One region of the Fundidesulfovibrio putealis DSM 16056 genome, then DNA from elsewhere that is predicted to be linked to it. Evidence: riboswitches for the same ligand, from Rfam matches in the RefSeq annotation. Region 1 holds a riboswitch; each other region holds the start of a gene.
What was found. Region 1 has a riboswitch for cobalamin ahead of cobT (nicotinate-nucleotide--dimethylbenzimidazole phosphoribosyltransferase). Riboswitches for the same ligand answer to the same signal wherever they lie in the genome.

Region 1 (3,075 bases):
TGGGCTCCTCGCGCGGGCCGCAGAACCCCGAGGACGTGGTGGACGCCCTGGAGCGCCTGAACGTGGGCGTGCTGTTCATGCTGGGGGGCGTGGGCACGCTGCGCGCCGCCCAGGCCATCCACGAGGTGACTGCCAAACGAAACCTGCGCACCGCCGTGGTGTGCATCCCCAAGACCGTGGACAACGACATCCACTATGTGGCGCGCACCTTCGGCTTCGACACCGCCGTGGAAAAGGCCATCGAGGCCATCCGCTGCGCCCACGTGGAAGCCCTCGGTGCGCCCTATGGCATAGGGCTGGTCAAGGTGATGGGTCGCGAATCCGGGTTCATCGCGGCGGCTGCGGCCCTGGCCATCAAGGAAGTGAACTTCGTGCTGGTGCCGGAGATGCCCTTCGCCCTGGAAGGCCCCGGCGGGTTCCTGCCCCAGTTGGAGGCGCGCCTCAGGCGGCGCGGCCACGCCGTGATCGTGGTGGCCGAGGGCGCGGGCCAGCACCTGCTCCCGGAATCCGGCCTGACCGACGCCTCCGGCAACAAGATCCTGGGCGACATCAGCAAGCTCCTGCTTTCGAGCATCAAGAGCCACTTCGCGGACCGTCTGCCCATCACGCTCAAATTCATCGACCCAAGCTACATCATCCGCTCCATCCCCGCCGGAGCCGCAGACCGCGCCCACTGCAACATGCTGGGAGCCATGGCCGTGCATGCGGGCATGGCCGGAAAGACCGGGCTCATGGTCAGCCAGCTGCACGGGATTCCCGTGCACATCCCCCTGCCGCTGGTCACCCTCGGGCGCAAGCAGATGGACCTGAATACCAGTTACTGGCAGCAGGTGATGGACTCCACCGGACAGAGCCAGCTCAGCGCGACCCCAGCCTGCCCCTGACACGTTCTTGATGCACGGGGGGCTGTTTCCAGGAGCAGCCCCCCGACTGCGTCGCCGGGGTCATGGCCAAACCATGCCGCCTGCACCCGGCCTTGACACGCTCGTCCTGCCGGGCTAGCCGTTCCCGACCATATCCGGCCATTACGGAACACGGTGCAAATCCGTGGCGGTCCCGCCGCAGTATGCGAAGACGAAGCCAGCGAAACCACTGTCCCTCACGGGATGGGAAGGGCTGGCGGAGGATGACTCGCGAGCCTGAAGACGAATGGCCGGAATCGTTTCGCGGATTGAACCCATGGTAAAGGCGATCCCTTGACCCCATCATCTGGGGCCAAGGGATTTTTTGTTTGCGCCGTCCGCACGCAACCACTCTCTTTCACAGAGGATTCATACGATGACCACCACGCTCGACACCCGGTACCAGGCCCTGCTCGCCCGCATCACCCCCGTGGACCAGTCCCTGGCCGCAGCCGGGCAGACCCACCTGGACAGCCTGACCAAACCCCAGGGGAGCCTGGGCCGCCTGGAAGAGTTGGCCCTTCGCCTGTACATGATCCAGGGCGGCAAAGCCCCCGCAGCAGACCCCGCCGTGATCTTCACCTGCGCGGGCGACCACGGCGTGGCCGCCGAGGGCGTGAGCCTCTTCCCCCAGGAGGTCACCCGGCAGATGGTGCTGAACTTCGTAAGCGGTGGCGCAGGCATCAACGTGCTGGCCAGGCAGGCCGGGGCGGACCTGCTGGTGGTGGACGCAGGCAGTGCAGGCGGGACCTATCCCGAGCACCCCAAGCTGATCCAGGCCAAGGTGGCCCCCGGCACGGCCAACATGGCCAAAGGCCCGGCCATGACCCGCGAGCAGTGCCTGGAAGCCCTGCTGCTGGGCGTCCGGCTCGCTGGCGATGCCGCCGCGCGCGGCTGCCGCACCATCGGCACCGGCGACATGGGCATCGCCAACACCACGCCCTCCACGGCCATGTTCTGCGCCTACCTGGGGCTCTCCCCGCAGGACGTCACCGGCCCCGGCACCGGGCTGGACGCGGGCGGCGTGTCCCGCAAGGCCGCCGTCATCGCCACCTGCCTCGACGTGAACAGGGCCGCCGTCGAGTCCGGCGACCCGCTGGACGTGCTGGCGGCGCTCGGCGGCTACGAGATCGCCTGCATCGCCGGGCTCATCCTGGGCGGCGCTGCAAACCGCATGGCCGTACTGGTGGACGGGTTCATCTCCACCGCCGCCTGCGTAGCCGCCACCCGCATCGCACCCGCCGCAGCCGACTGCTGCTTCTTCAGCCACGCCTCGGCGGAACCGGGCCATCAGGCCGTAATGCGAGCCCTTAACGCCAAGCCGCTCCTGGACCTGGGCCTGCGCCTTGGCGAGGGAACCGGCGCGGCCCTGGCGCTCGTGCTGCTGCGCGGCGCGGCCGCCATCTTCAACGAGATGGCCACCTTCGCCCAGGCGGGCGTCAGCACGTCTGAATAAGGGAGTCGACAAACTTCACGGCAGGAATTATTGTGTGGGAAGGACGGACCTCTTCGGGCCGTCCTCACCCCAACGCCCGGAGTCAGCCATGAACGACGGTCTGGTCCACATAGCCACCTACGATGGCCTTGTGCATTCGCCGGACGCCATCGTGGCGCACCCGCCGGGCGACCCCGTGGCGCACCCGCCAGGGCACGTCATCATCCCCACGCCCCCCGCCGATCAGGTGATTCATGTGATTCAGGAAGGAATCATCGGACACGTCATCAACGAACTGGTCTAGATTCCGAGACAGTATGAAGTGGGGGAAAGCCTCCGGCGGCCAAAGGGACAAGTCCCTTTGGAATCCCCTATGGGGTACGCCAAACAGCGGCTATCTCGGGATGCGAGCGAGTCCCACGGCCACGAAGGACCATAGAGACATGCCCCACAGCGTCAGTCCCAGGCCCCACAGGCCCAGGCGAAGGCGCGCGGCTGTCAGGTTGGCGGGCTCGACGCTGCAAAAGCGCGTCATCAGGCAGGCGGTCATGGCCAGTATCGGGAACAGGTAGCGGCCCTGCGCCTGGAAGTCCGCTGTCCAGGAGTGCCAGAGCGACTGCCCCACGGTCAGAAGCGAGAACACCAGCCACAGCCCCCAGGCCTCCCTGGCCTGACGCCCGCACACGGCCATGTTCACGGCCAGGAGCGCCATGAAGGCCCAGAACGCCCAGCCGATGT
Region 2 (3,075 bases), on a different contig from region 1:
GCGTGCGCCGCCTGGAGGAGAACGTCCGGCTGTTCACGCTGCCCGTGGAGCGCGACCCGGTCTTCACGGTGCGCGAACGCTCACGCCCAGTGGCCGTGCCCATGGACCTTGCGGGATTCTACCGCAGCGTGGGCGCTCTTCGCGACGCGGTATTCTTCCAGGACGCGCGCGGGCCGTTCGCCATGGCCACCCGCAACAACTCCGAGGCGATGCTGGAATACGTGTTCGCCAACGAAACGGGCGGCGCTCCGGGTACAATCGTCCTGAACCTGTTCTACCGCAACACAGGCAAGGGCAACCACCTGACGGTGGAGACTGCCTTTGACGGCGAAGCGCCCGCGCCGCACCCCATATCCATGGGGCCGGACCCGAGGAGCCAGGCGGGCATTGTGCTGGAGCGCGCCGCGCCGTTTTCCAGGCTGACCGTGCGGGTGAAGATGGTCTGCGCGCCGCTTACGCCCAGGTTTCCCGGCGGCAACTACGAGACCCTGCGTTTCGAGGGGCTGGAGGCGTCCTTCTGCGGCTCGCCGGACGCCCCGGCAACGCCGGGCTGCCTGGAGGCCATGGCCGAGCGCCGACGCGACAACGCCCTGCGCAATTTTCTGGCCGAGCGGTTCCTGGCTGCAAGCACAGTGAAGCAGAAGATTGACTCCGTCTCGCCTTTGCTGCGCAACGTCCCGGATGAGCAAATGCCAGGTTGGAGCAGGCTTGAATCAACCTCGCCGGACACTGCGGCCAGCCTTGTGGCCGAACTCCAGCCAGGCAGGGAACTGCTCGCCGTCTACCCCCGCGTGGGCGGCGGGTCCGCTGTGGCCCTGTATCAACTGGGGCCGGACGGCAGACGCGAGGAACTCCTGGCGCTGCGTGGCCGCGAAAGCGCCTGGACGCCTGTGTCGGGCCAGTATCCCATCCGCCTGGATCCGTCGCTTCGGGTCGGCGGGGCCTACCGCGTCGAGGCCGTGCTGGTGGGCAGGTGGGCCCAGCTCTGGAATAATAACGGAACTATTTTCTTCGAGCAGTAGAGCGGTTACGCCTGGGTCGCCCCGGCGTGGCCGCTCTTCAAATTGACATGCCCTCAGGGAGGGCCTAAATCATCGCATCGCCCCGGAAAACGGAAGACGGTGCAAATCCGTCGCAGGCGCGCTGCTGTAACCGGCACTCACGGGCGGCAGGCCACTGGATGGAGAGACCATCCGGGAAGGCCTCCGCGCACATCCGGCCGGAAGTCAGAAGACGTTCCTGGGGAGTTTCGGCCTGACCCCGCGAATGGGTCATGGTTCCCGCAAACTGATCGTGGCCTCGCCGCAGTCCGCCTTCTGGCGACGTGAGCGCGGCGTCCACGACGCGTCGAAAGCCGAGCCTGGGCGCAGGCGGCTCTCGATGCCCTTCTCCGTCGTTTCCCGCGCCGAACCCTTTGCATTTTTTCGTAATTGATAAATCCAGGCCGTTTGAGCAGTTGCATATTCAGTTAGGGAAGTTGCTGATATGTTGAACTATTATTTTCTTTTTTGCGGAAACGCCTTCTGCTAGGAGCATATCGTAACCACGATGCACACGCACACCCCCACCATCCCAGCCATCTCACTCGGTCACGGCGTCCACGCAGCCCCGGTCCCCCCGCTGGAGCGCTCCCCCGGACAGGACCCGGCCAGGATCAGGGCGGTGACGTCTTTCACGCTCAGCGACTGGGCCGGAAAGGCCTGCGCCGTGGTGTACCTGGGCGGCTGCAACCTGCGCTGCCCCACCTGCCACAACGCCACCCTGGCCTTCACCCCCGAGCTCCATCCCCCCTTGGAGACCGGAGCGGTGCTGGCATCGCTTGCGGCCCGCAAGCCCTGGCTGGACGGGGTGGTGGTCTGCGGCGGCGAGCCCACGCTGGACTCCGGCCTCGCTGATCTGGTGGAGAAACTCTTCGCGCTGGGGTTCGCCGTGAAGGTGGACACCAACGGCCTGCGGCCCGAGGCCGTGGCCGCCGTGCTGGCGCGCTGCCCGGACACGGTCTTTGCCGTGGACGTGAAAGGCCCCTGGCACATGTATCCCGAGCTCACCGGCGGGGGCGTTTCCTCCCAGGCTGCGCGCGAGCGCCTGGAGATGGTCTTCGCCATGGCCCGCAAGCATCCGCAATCATTCTTATTCCGTATCACCCTGGTCCCCGGTCTGACGCCGGAAGACGTCCAGGCGGCCAGGGACTCCCTGCCCGCCGGTTTCGTCCTGAAAGAACAAACGTATATGCCCCCCGCCTCAAGTTAAGGAGATCCCATGCCCCTTCAGATACAGAAACGCGACGGCTGCCTGGAAACCTGGTCCCTGGAGCGCATCGCCCAGGCCATCCTCAAGGCTTTGAAAGCCAGCGGCATCCAGGACCCCATCCTGGCCAAGCGCGTTGCCCGCAAGGTCGAGGAGAAACTCGAAGGGGTGGACGTGCCCCGCCAGGAGCACGTGCAGGACATGGTGGAGCGCGTGCTCATGGAGTCGCGCCTGTACGAGGTGGCCAAGCGCTTCGTGATCTACCGCGAGAAGCGCCGCACCCTGCGTGAGCAGAAGGCCGCGTACCTGGACATCAAGGACACCATCGACACCTACCTCTCCAAGGCCGACTGGCGCGTGTCCGAGAACGCCAACATGGCCCACTCCTTCCAGGGGCTCATGCTGCACCTCTCCGGCACGGTGCAGGCCCGCTACGCCCTGGAGAAGTACCCCGAGGAAGTCCGCGCCGCGCACGACCACGGCTATTTCCACATCCACGACCTGTCCTTCGGCCTCGCCGGATACTGCGCGGGCTGGAGCCTGCGCGACCTCCTGCTGGAAGGCTTCAACCTGGAGGGGCGCTCCTCGGCCGGACCGGCCAAGCACTTCGATTCGGCGCTCGGCCAGATGGTCAACTTCCTGGGCACGCTCCAGAACGAGTGGGCCGGCGCCCAGGCCTTCAACAACGTGGACACCTACCTCGCGCCGTTCATCCGGCACGACGGGCTGGATTACCAGCACGTGCGCCAGGCCGTGCAGAAGTTCGTGTTCAACCTGAACACCACCTCGCGCTGGGGCGGCCAGACCCCCTTCACCAACCTGAGCTTC
Region 3 (3,075 bases), on a different contig from region 1:
GGTCTTCAGTTCCGCCAGGGTGAAGTCCTCGGTGAACCAGCCTTCGACTTTCTGGCCGTCGATGGTCTTGGTCGCTTTGCGGGCCGGGAACTTCTCGGCCACGTCCGTGGTGCCCGAAATTTCGTTCTCGTGGCGGGCCACCAGCACGCCGTCCTTGGTGGAGACGAGGTCGGGCTCGATGAAGTCCGCGCCCATCTCGATGGCGAGTTCATAGGACGCCAGGGTGTGTTCCGGGCGGTAGCCGCAGGCGCCGCGATGGCCGATGACGATGGGGGCCTTGGATGCCGCCATGGCTGCTTCCTCCAACATGGGTGTCATGAGGGCGATGAAAGCCAGACAATACTGAAGAAATCGCATGGTGTCTCCCGGTTGTTTGGTCGGTTCGTTGTTTCAATCGCGCGAGTTTCAGTAACATCCGGCGCGTGTCGGCGGGGTTCCGGCATGCAATATTTTGCGTGCCGCCGCCCGGAGCGGGGCGGTATGCTATGGCGCGCACCTCCCTGCAAAGCCCGCACTCCGCCATTTACCCCGGACGCGTTTTGTGGAAACATCCGCCGACTTTCCGTACGCAAGGATCATTCATGAAAGACCTCATGCTCGTACACATCTTCGGGGCGGACCGCCCCGGCATCACCTCTGCCGTCTCGAGCCTGCTGGCCCAATACGGCGTGGATATACTGGACATGGGACAGGCCGTCATCCACGACGCCCTGTCGCTTGGCATGCTGATCCGCATCCCCGAGGGCGGCGAGGCCGCTGCCGTGGTCAAGGACCTGCTCTACCAGGCCCATGAGATGGGCATAAGCTGCAAGTTCACTCCGGTCAGCTCCGAGGGATACAGCCACTGGGTGGACGCCGCCGGGAAGCCCCGCTGGATAGTCACCCTGCTGGGGCGCACCATAAGCGCCGGCCAGGTGGCCGCCGTGGCCCAGGTGCTCACCGCCAACGGCCTGAACATCCAATCGGTCAACCGCCTCACGGGCCGCCCGCCCCTGGACGACGCCGATCCGCAACGCCCGGCCTGCATTGAATTCTCGGTACGCGGAAATCCCGGCGACGTGCGCGCCATGCGCATGGCCTTCCTGGCCATCGCCGCCGACATGGGCGTGGACATCGCCCTGCAGGAGGACAACGCCTTCCGGCGCAACCGCAGGCTGGTGGCCTTCGACATGGACTCCACGCTCATCCGGGTGGAGGTCATCGACGAACTTGCCAAGGCCTGGGGCGTGGGCGAACAGGTCTCGGCCATCACCGAATCGGCCATGCGCGGCGAACTAGATTTCCGCCAGAGCCTGGCTAAACGCCTGAGCCTCCTGAAAGGCATGCCCTCTGAAATGCTCGAAAAAGTTGCGGAGCACATTCCCCTGAACGACGGCGCCGAGAAGCTGGTGCGAAACCTCAAGCGCTTCGGCTACAAGACGGCGGTCATCTCCGGCGGCTTCACTTATTTCGGCGAGAAACTGCAAGCCAAGCTCGGCATCGACTATGTTCACGCCAACAAGCTGCGCATCGTGGAAGGCAAGCTCACCGGAGAGGTGGACGGTGAGATCGTGGACGCCCAGCGCAAGGCGGAGTTGTTGCAGAGCATCGCCCGCAACGAGAACATCTCGCTCATGCAGACTATCGCCGTGGGCGACGGCGCCAACGACCTTCCCATGCTGAACCTGGCTGGCCTTGGCATCGCCTTCCGGGCCAAACCCGTGGTCAAGGAAGGGGCTGGGCACGCCATCTCGACCCTTGGGTTGGACGCAGTGCTCTACCTGCTGGGGTTCAGGGACAGGGACATGGAGTAGGGCTCCATTTCCCAGGGAAATGGGTCGTGCGGATGAAATGCGGCAATCGCGGCGGCGCAAATCGTTTTGGTGTTGTTTCCGCAGCCAGGGGAACCGGATTGAGCACGAGCTGCCTGAAAGGGCGGACGTGCATTGACAGCACCATCCGATCTGGCTAATTTTATTGAACGACATCTCGGAACACGGTGCGAATCCGTGGCGGACCCACCACTGTAAGCGGGGACGCGGGAGGGCATGGCGCATTGCCGGCCACTGGCGGATATTCTCCGTTGGGAAGGCTTGCCCCCCAGCGGACGATCCGTGAGCCAGAAGACCTGTCGTACGTCTCTCTATCGGAATCCGAAGGTAAAGGGTTCTGACGGGCTTAGCCTGTCAGAACCCTTTTTTTGTTGCCAACCACAGGAGGAACACATGGAAAAGAAGAAGGAAAACAAGGACGTCATCGCCATCCGCAAATCCTGCAACGCCGACGGCACAGGCCTGTCGCACTACATCCTCATGGACAAGAAAGCGAAATGAATCCCGACCACAACGCCTCGGAAGCGGCCTCCACCGGGGGCCGCTTCATTGATACAGTCCATGGTCCAGCATCGGAGGCTTCGCCGCGCTTCATCAATACCGGCCATGGCCCCACCTTTCAGCCCGTGGACATCGGCCACTCGGACTATCTGGCCCTTATCGAGCCCGACAGCGCCTTCTGGTCCCTGGTGAAAAAGGACAAGTTGGGCCATGCGCTGACGGACTCCTCGTTCCTGGACGCCTACCGCGCCAAGGCGGGCCGCTTTCGCGAGGAAATGGATGGGTTGCGTTTCGGGCTCACGCCCTCGGCGGTCTACTTCAACCCCACCGAGCGCTGCAACCTGAACTGCACCTACTGCTACATCCCCGGCGACATGCGCTCCAAGGGCATCCACATGAGCCCCGATACGCTGCTGGACGCGCTTTCCAGGCTGAAGGCCCATTTCACAGCCACGATGCCTGAGGGCCGCAAGCCACAGATCATCTTCCACGGGGCGGAGCCCCTCATGAACCGCGAAGCCGTATTCCAGGGCATCGAGGCCTTCAAGGATGATTTCCGCTTCGGCGTGCAGACCAACGCCACCCTGCTGGACGAACAGGCCGTGGAATTCCTGACCGAGCGCAACGTGGGCGTGGGTATCTCTCTGGACGGCGTGGACGCCGCAATCGCGGACAGTACTCGCAAGACCTGGAGCGGGGAGGGCGTATCACATCTGGTGCGCCGGGCCATGGACATGCTGCGCGGCTACTCCGGGTTCAACGT
Region 4 (3,075 bases), on a different contig from region 1:
CCTCCATGGAGAAGGAGAGCACGGCGCTGGTGTAGGCGGCGAAAAGGGCGTTCAGGTCCGGCATTTTTCTCCCGATGACGCGAGCAGGTCGTCGTAAATATCCCCCAGCTGGCGGGCTATCTCCTGCGCCCGGTACAGCCGCGCGGCTTTCTCGCGCCCCGCCGCGCCCATGCGCCGCGCCTCTTCGGGGTGCCGCCACAGCCAGAGCACGGCCTGGGCGTAGTCTTCCACGGTGGCGGCCACCAACCCGGTCACGCCATGCTCCACCAGCTCCAGCTGGGCGTTGTCGCGGTTTCCGGCAGCCGGGTGCGTCACCACCGGGAGCCCTGCGGCCATGGCCTCGGCGATGGCCATGCCGAAGGATTCGCCGGTGTCGTTGGCGTGGGCCAGGAGGCTCACCCGCCCGAAAAAGTCCGCCAGCCCCTCGTCGCGGGACTCGGGCGGCAGGCACTCGACGTTTTGTCCCAGGTCGTGATCGCGCACGAAGTCCAGGAAGTCAGGCGTGGCCCCGATCACCAGGAAGCGGAAGCCAGGCTCGCTGGCCTTCAGAATCGGCAGCATGTCGAAGGCCAGCCCGGACCACTTGCCGGGGTCGGGCCGCGACAGCCTGCCCGCCACGGGCCGCGAAAAATCGTGCTCCGGAGTGAGCCGGGCGAACAGGTCCGTGTCCACGGGATTGTACAGCACGCGGTAGCGCGAGACGTCCAGCGATGGGTTGTCCGCCGCCAGTCGCTCCAGGCAGAAGCGCGAGACAACCAGATGCAGGTCCACCACGCCGCCCAGGGGGGAATCATCCAGCCTGCCGAACACGTTGGTCTCCACCACCGCCCTGGGGCCGAAGCGCTTCACCGGGGAGAGCAACGCAGGCTCCGGCCAGCCCGCGCGGTGCAGGTGGACCACGTCCGGACGCAGCTTTTCCAGCACGGAAAGCAGGTCCCCGCCGACGATGACCGGGACGCCGTTTTGGCGCAGCAGTTCGCGGCGCTCGCCGTCCACGGGGCTGTACGCGAAGGGCGCGAACCGGGAACGGTCCAGGTGCGTGACCATGAGCTGCATGGCCTTTTCAGTGCCGCCAAGCCCCAACGACTTGACGACATGCAGGACGCGGACTGCGGGAGCGGGATTCATGGCCGGGTTATGGACTGAAACGGGGCCGGAGTCCAGTTGGGGCAGCCGTGATGCAGCGCTCCCGGCCCTGCCGCACTCCGCGCGGGTCCGATCGCACGCCTGGGTCTTGATTGACACCCCCCCGGCATGGGGCTATGCGGCGGGAGTCAGGTGCCCGCTTGTCGGGAGAATAGGGAATCCCGTGAAATCCGGGAGCGGTCCCGCCGCCGTAAGTTTCATGAAGCGCTGCCTCCTCCGTGGGCCACTGGGAGTACATCCTGGGAAGGCCGGGGCAGCCGGAACGAGCCGGAAGACCTGCCTGACCGCAGACCGCTGTTTCCGGCGCGGCAACGGGCTATTGCTGTGTTCGGACCTCCTGAGAAGGGCAAAATCGGGCCGCTTCCCTCCTGTTTGCAGGAGAGAAGCGGCCTTTTTTTTCTCTTCGCCCACAGCCGTAACCATACGGAGCATCGCATGAGCTTCACCGTCCACGACCCTGTCAGAAGAATCCTCGCCGCCCTGTTCGTCCTGGCCTTTTTGGCGGGCTGGTCCACCCACGCCGACGCCCACGGGGACAAAAAGCCCGACAAGAAGGGCATCCTGCTGGTGGCCTTCGGCACCACCGTCCCGGGCGCTGACTCGGCCTACAAGAACATCGAGAAGAAAGCCAAGGAGGCCTTCCCCGGCGTGGACGTGCGCATGGCCTACTCTTCCAGGATCGTGCGCCACAAGCTGGCCGCCGAGAAGAAGCTGAAGCTCGACTCCCCCGCCGAGGCCCTGGCCAAAATGATGAACGACGACTTCACCCACGTGGCCGTGCAGTCGCTCCAGACCATCCCCGGCGCGGAGTTTCACGACATTCTGTCCACTGCCAAGGCCTTCTCCGGCATGCCCAAGGGCATGAAGCAGATGGAAGTGGGACTGCCGCTCATGGCCACCACCGAGGACGTGGCCAAGGTGGCCGACGCCCTGCTGGCCAGCGTCCCCAAGGCTCGCAAGAGCGACGAAGCCGTGGTGCTGGTGGGACACGGAACCCGCCACCCCGCCGACGTGTACTACGCCGCCTTGCAGTACCACGTCTGGAAGAAGGACCCGCTGGTGTTCATCGGCACGGTGGAAGGCGCGCCCTCCCGGGAGGACGTGCTGGCGGAACTCAGGAAGAGCGGCGTGAAGAAGGCGCACCTGATGCCCTTTTTGGCCGTGGCCGGGGACCACGCCCGTAACGATCTGGCAGGCGACGAGCCGGACTCCTGGAAGTCGGTGATGACCGGAGCCGGGATCGCCGTGACCCCGGTGCTGAGGGGCACTGGTGACGCGTCCCCCCTGGCGGACATCTGGATCGAGCACCTGAAGAGCGCCTTCGAGAGGCTCAGGTAGCGTTCATGGACTGCGCCCTTTTCCGCCCTTCCCGCTGCCGGACAGTTTTGGCAGCCGTGGCCATCCGCGACAGTCGCGGCGGGTGGGTCGGTGGGAGGGCGTTCTGGGAAACCGCCCTCCTGGACGGCGCGTCCTGCTGCGCGCCGGACGTCCGTCCAGCCGGGAGCGCGGCGTGAGAAAACCCCTCCCCGTCATGCTGGCCGCCCTGGCGGCCATGATCCTGGTGGCCGCCGGGAGCGGAACCGTGTCCGTGCCCGCGCTGGATACGTTGCGCATCCTGGCGGCGCGCCTTCTGGGCCGGCCCGATTGGCTGGCCCAGGTGCCGGACGTGGCCCAGGCCCTGGTCTGGGACGTGCGCCTGCCGCGCGTCATGACCGCCCTGGCCGTGGGCGGCGCTCTGGCGCTTTCCGGGGCGGTCTTCCAGGGCGTGTTGCGAAACCCCCTGGCCGATTCCTACACCTTGGGGGTTTCGGCGGGCGGGGCGCTTGGCGCGTGTTTGTGCCTGCTTGTCGGGTTCACGGGCCTTGGAGTCTTGTCCGTTCCAGTATGGGCGCTGGCCGGGTCGCTTTCGGCCCTGGCCGTGGTGCTTTT

Region 2: linked by a shared signal. The riboswitch ahead of G453_RS22740 (radical SAM protein) and the one ahead of cobT (nicotinate-nucleotide--dimethylbenzimidazole phosphoribosyltransferase) in region 1 are both predicted to bind cobalamin.
Region 3: linked by a shared signal. The riboswitch ahead of cbpA (modified peptide precursor CbpA) and the one ahead of cobT (nicotinate-nucleotide--dimethylbenzimidazole phosphoribosyltransferase) in region 1 are both predicted to bind cobalamin.
Region 4: linked by a shared signal. The riboswitch ahead of G453_RS0110505 (sirohydrochlorin cobaltochelatase) and the one ahead of cobT (nicotinate-nucleotide--dimethylbenzimidazole phosphoribosyltransferase) in region 1 are both predicted to bind cobalamin.

What each region holds. Positions count from the first base shown of each region.
Region 1 covers NZ_AUBQ01000003.1:399,339-402,413, reverse strand. Annotated here, with positions in the region: gene G453_RS0101950 (ATP-dependent 6-phosphofructokinase) at 1-884, shown strand, start outside; cobalamin riboswitch at 996-1,169, shown strand; gene cobT (nicotinate-nucleotide--dimethylbenzimidazole phosphoribosyltransferase) at 1,279-2,358, shown strand; gene G453_RS0101940 (hypothetical protein) at 2,447-2,641, shown strand; gene G453_RS0101935 (hypothetical protein) at 2,732-3,075, opposite strand, start outside.
Region 2 covers NZ_AUBQ01000005.1:253,186-256,260, forward strand. Annotated here, with positions in the region: gene G453_RS0106540 (glycosyltransferase family 39 protein) at 1-1,022, shown strand, start outside; cobalamin riboswitch at 1,060-1,257, shown strand; gene G453_RS22740 (radical SAM protein) at 1,549-2,250, shown strand; gene G453_RS0106550 (ribonucleoside triphosphate reductase) at 2,260-3,075, shown strand, end outside.
Region 3 covers NZ_AUBQ01000004.1:262,373-265,447, reverse strand. Annotated here, with positions in the region: gene G453_RS0104150 (glycerophosphodiester phosphodiesterase) at 1-357, opposite strand, end outside; gene serB (phosphoserine phosphatase SerB) at 582-1,793, shown strand; cobalamin riboswitch at 1,923-2,129, shown strand; gene cbpA (modified peptide precursor CbpA) at 2,205-2,312, shown strand; gene cbpB (peptide-modifying radical SAM enzyme CbpB) at 2,309-3,075, shown strand, end outside.
Region 4 covers NZ_AUBQ01000013.1:90,835-93,909, forward strand. Annotated here, with positions in the region: gene G453_RS23430 (glycosyltransferase family protein) at 1-64, opposite strand, end outside; gene G453_RS0110500 (glycosyltransferase family 4 protein) at 52-1,128, opposite strand; cobalamin riboswitch at 1,260-1,444, shown strand; gene G453_RS0110505 (sirohydrochlorin cobaltochelatase) at 1,582-2,484, shown strand; gene G453_RS0110510 (FecCD family ABC transporter permease) at 2,657-3,075, shown strand, end outside.